DNA from 2 places in the Paenibacillus sp. FSL R5-0345 genome. Region 2 is predicted to be linked to the other one. Evidence: predicted binding sites of a transcription regulator. Region 2 holds the regulator's gene; the other holds the start of a gene.

Region 1 (2,403 bases), 1.3 Mb from region 2:
ATTTCTTCGGTACCTCCTTGATGGCTGTTATTACAAGTGCCGGCTTCTCCCTTCTTCTGTTCCTGCTATCCGTTATAGAAAACAATTTAACACCTGGATGGGGTGTGCAGCTACATTATTTTCACCTACCATACTTGAATGATGGTACTGTCCTAGAACAGCTGTGGATCTATTTTATGATCATGTTGCATATGTTTTATTGGGGATTTGTTATATCCAGTATCTTCCGCAGATTTGGTAGAAGCGGTCTATTCATTTTCGCGGCAGTCATGTTTATTCTGTACAGTGTCGCTGGATTGTTAATGACGTATTATCGGTGGTGGGGAGATCTATTTAATTGGTTTGCCAGCCATACCGCATTTGATCTTGCCTTGTGGACCATGCCTTTGACGGTCTTGTATGCACTCTTATCGTTCTGGATGCTTCGGAAATCTACAGTGTAAGGCACAGCCTCGAATATTCTAAATATTGTAGGTGTAGGAGGTACCTTTATGGATTATGTGAGGGATTACGCCATGTATGTTTCTATATTCGGTATGTTTAGTTTTAGTTGGTTTGGTTGGGCACAAGAAAACCCCAGATCCAGCTGGCGTAAATATATTGGCATAGCTTCTGGTGTATCCCTTCTCATCTGCTTGATTGGTATCTATTTAAGTATAACGAACTGGGATGCTCCCTCCGTTTTAAATGACAAGACCTCTTTTGATAATTATTTAATTTCTGTCTATATTGAATTATTTGTGGCAGGTGCTGGAGCTTCTATATTGTTGAAATGTAAGTTTAATGATTACGTTGCTCCTTGGATTGCCTTTATTGTAGGAATTCATTTTATTAGCTTAAAAAGTGTTTTTAACGATTTCAGTTTATACCTTTTAGCAGCACTTCTTGTTGCAGTCTCTATCGCATCACTATTCATATCGAAAAAGCTTAACGTCGCAAACAGTGCAATTACAGGCATTGGTACTGGAACAGTTCTGTTTGCTTATGCCCTATTAGGCTTAATTCGATATTTATCGATCTAGATACGATTATGCTCCAGTTGCCTCGGATTAATTATATTCACAAAAAAGAAACTCCCCTGATTTCTCAAGGGAGTTTCTAGTGATGCGGTCGAGAGGACTCGAACCTCCACGGTATTGCTACCACACGGACCTGAACCGTGCGCGTCTGCCAATTCCGCCACGACCGCACATCGTAATGACTACATATCCATCTTGCGTCACAAGATAGATCATACCATGCTGAGATTAATGCGTCAATATATTCTCTAGCTTTTCTAATCATTCATTATTTTATGGATAATTATTGCTTTTACTTCCGAATATAAGGTATAATGAGAACAAAAGTTCGCATAATATAAATGAGGTGATTTATAATGGCGACTACAAAGTTGAAGACATCCATTGTTGATGAAGAGGTTACGAAAGAAGAAATGTCCCTTGTCAGAAGCTATTTGCTGCTAACGTTTATTCATAAAGTGTTCGAACGTGACTGTCGTGTAATCAGTAAGAGTGGTCTGTTTAAGACCCCTCAGCTTTATATGGAGCTCGTGTCTGGTGCCACTAAGAAGACCTCATTAATGCTTCAAGAAGTTACGCGCGAATTGAGCTCACATGATCTGAAGGTCACAACCGTTCGCCAAGATCAACGGGGAGTCGAGGCCTTGTACACCTGTAGAGGATATCAAGGTGAGATGAATATATTATGGCCAGGATTCCGTAGAGAGATGCTGCTGCGAATGCGCGCATATCTCGGCCTGTCTACAGAGCTCTCCATGCTCTCCAGAGAAGAAAGTGAGACCCAGCTAGCACTAACCATATAATCCGCCATAAGTAAAGAACAGCTCCCTACCCACTAGGGTAAGGAGCTGTTTATGCTGCCAAGATTATATATTATCAGGAGCTTTCCTTGGTTCGCTGAAGGGTTGGAATAGATAATTCCGATCAAGCTTTACTACCCGTCTATTCTGGCGACGTATCATCACCTGCGAATCGTCCCAAGCCAGAACAATCCCCTTTACATCATTACTTTCTATGCCATCACGCACCACACGAATTTTCTCACCGGAAATTCGGTACGCATCCAATTGTTCATCGCTAATCATCATAAATCCCTCCCTCTATATAGCTTATCCTATATTCATCCAGAAAAAAGACCCAAATGAAAAGTCATCTGGGTCTCGTATAAGCAATTGACCAATTGCATGTCTACTAAAGCATTCTTATATCAGCGCTTCATTCTTCTCAAACCAGAAGTCAAGAACTTTAGCGGACATCACACGTTGCTCCAGATACTCCACTTGGTTAGTTGTGAATTTCTCCCTCCAAGGGAAGGAAAGTTCCTCACACAAACCTTTGATTGTCAGAAGCTCTGACCAAGCTACATAGCGTTTGTACCAAAAAA
Region 2 (2,403 bases):
TCAATTGTGCTCGGAAGTTATTGCGAATATTCCCCAAATAGATTTCACGAAGCTTGGCGCGTTCCGCCGTTTCCTCTTGATTAAGGCCTACGCTCTTCTGTTTGCGTGCCAATTCGTTAATACGCGCGACCAACTCATCAATGTTCAAAACTTTCCCTCCCCATATAAATTAATTCTAACTCTGCCATGAGAAAAAGAGCTTGTCAAGGTTTACTCCCTGCAAGCTCTTTATGTCCTTCTATTATGTTCTTAGAATATTAATAAATAGGTAAACTGAGAATATCTCCAGCATTAATCTGACTGCCTTTAATGCCATTGGATTTTTTAATTCCTTCTATATATACAGCCGTCTTCATATCCGATGGTTTATTCTCAAGAGCAATACTCCAAAGTGTATCTCCGCGTTCAACCACTACGCGCTTCTCATCCTTCATTAAAGTAGTAGATCCTGCAAATACATTACCTACTACTGTGAGTCCTGATAGTACGAGCACAATGATCAATGTAAGTTTAATAACAAAATCTCTCCGGAACAAACGCATCAATCCTTCAAGCAAAAGCGCTGTAATCTCTTTAATCTGAGCTGAATAACGGGTAACAGGATTATGTCCTAAAGATTCAACCACGGGGGCTTTATCGTAGATGCTACGGTATGTACTGTATTTTAACATGAATATCATCCTCCAAACACTTGTTCTTACTTTTGAAATTATAATAACACGAACATGTGTTTTGTTCAATACTATTTCAGAACAATTGTTCTCTTTTTTTTGAAAAGAGTAAATCACCCTATCATCTATAAAAAGAATCCAGCTGATCATTGTTTTAAAGTTCGCTTTATCAATACGAGACTACCATTTATTAACTCTTTCGAATTAATATTTATAATAGTTAGAACTTATGTTTGTGCGAACGGTAGTTCTATGTTATAATTTTCCCAAACATTACTATATGGGGTTGATTCCAATGTCAAAGATTTCAAGTCGCCAGCTGGCGATCCTGGAATTTATACGTAGCGAAGTCCGCAGCAAGGGTTATCCTCCTTCCGTTCGGGAGATTGGAGAAGCTGTTGGTCTTGCTTCCAGCTCCACAGTTCACGGTCATTTGGATCGGCTAGAGAAGAAGGGACTTATCCGTCGAGATCCAACGAAGCCACGTGCAATAGAATTGCTTGGCCAAGAGGATTCCGAGAATGTCCATCAATTCGCACAAACCGTCGCACGCATTCCTGTCGTAGGTAAGGTTACCGCCGGGGTTCCTATCACTGCTACTGAGAATATTGAAGACTACTTCCCGCTTCCAACTCACTATGTAGGAGATAACAAAGTATTTATGTTATCGGTTCAAGGTGACAGCATGGTCGAAGCTGGGATAATGAATGGTGACTATGTTATTGTCCGTCAACAACAGACAGCTGATAACGGAGATATCGTTGTAGCTATGACCGAAGAAGATGAAGCAACCGTTAAGACCTTTTATAAAGAACGTGATCATATACGTCTTCAGCCGGAGAATCCGGCGTACGAGCCTCTTCGCCTTAATCGCGTGACCATTCTCGGCAGAGTTATCGGATTATTTCGAGATATCCACTAAGTATGCACTCCTACCAAGCCAAAACGGATACCGTCCATTAAAGGATGGTATCCGTTTCTACGAGAAGCATAATGATACTGTTTACTGTAATATCAAAAGCTGTTCCACAAATGTGGAACAGCTTTTTTTTATTTTCTAACTCAAATTATCCATACTAGAACACGCGTTCGCATACGCTAAAATGGCCATTTTCTATTAATAACCGTTTAGGCTTTCTGCTCATATCCTATTAGAAAGGAGTGTTGCGCAATGCCAAATTACCGAATTATTGTAGATCTGACCCAGCGTATGCTGTATCTTCTTGATAACAACATTGTGATCAGAGGTTTCCCCGTCGGAATCGGTAAAATGTTAACCCAATCACCCTTGGGTGACTTCACTATTATTAACAAAGAACCCGATCCAGGTGGTCCATTTGGGGTCTTTTGGATGGGTCTATCTAAGCCTCACTATGGAATACATGGAAATAATGATCCCTCCTCGATAGGTCACGAAGTTTCCCACGGTTGTATTCGGATGTACAATGCGGATGTGCTAGCACTAGCTGCGATTGTTCCGATTGGAACACAAGTAACGATCAGGAATTAAATCTATCCATAAATAAACACACCTCACTCATGGTTCAATGAATGGGGTGTGTTTGTATTTAAGAATTTTTTTGGGCGTAATAGGAATTATGTGGTTATATGTCGAATAATGTTAACAGGATTTCAAATAGAAAGGAAGTGTCTGGTTTTGAACAACTCCAAAATAAGAACCCTCGTCGATTTTAAAGTCGATGCACTTGTTAAACTCTCAGGATTATTGTTA

What was found. The regulator LexA, encoded in region 2, represses DNA repair genes until DNA is damaged. The targets are predictions, from matches to a motif close to CGAACATATGTTCG.
Region 1: R50345_RS10675 (YhjD family protein) is a predicted target of LexA. The motif match lies at 1,337-1,350, and genes of this name have one in related genera.

The regions. Positions count from the first base shown of each region.
Region 1 covers NZ_CP009281.1:2,480,447-2,482,849, reverse strand. The annotation lists gene R50345_RS10690 (hypothetical protein) at 1-443, shown strand, start outside; gene R50345_RS10685 (hypothetical protein) at 492-1,022, shown strand; tRNA gene R50345_RS10680 (tRNA-Leu) at 1,106-1,189, opposite strand; gene R50345_RS10675 (YhjD family protein) at 1,376-1,822, shown strand; gene R50345_RS10670 (hypothetical protein) at 1,886-2,104, opposite strand; gene R50345_RS10665 (hypothetical protein) at 2,222-2,403, opposite strand, start outside.
Region 2 covers NZ_CP009281.1:3,747,705-3,750,107, forward strand. The annotation lists gene R50345_RS16595 (DUF896 domain-containing protein) at 1-148, opposite strand, end outside; gene R50345_RS16600 (LysM peptidoglycan-binding domain-containing protein) at 258-671, opposite strand; gene lexA (transcriptional repressor LexA) at 967-1,593, shown strand; gene R50345_RS16610 (L,D-transpeptidase) at 1,843-2,181, shown strand; gene R50345_RS16615 (hypothetical protein) at 2,329-2,403, shown strand, end outside.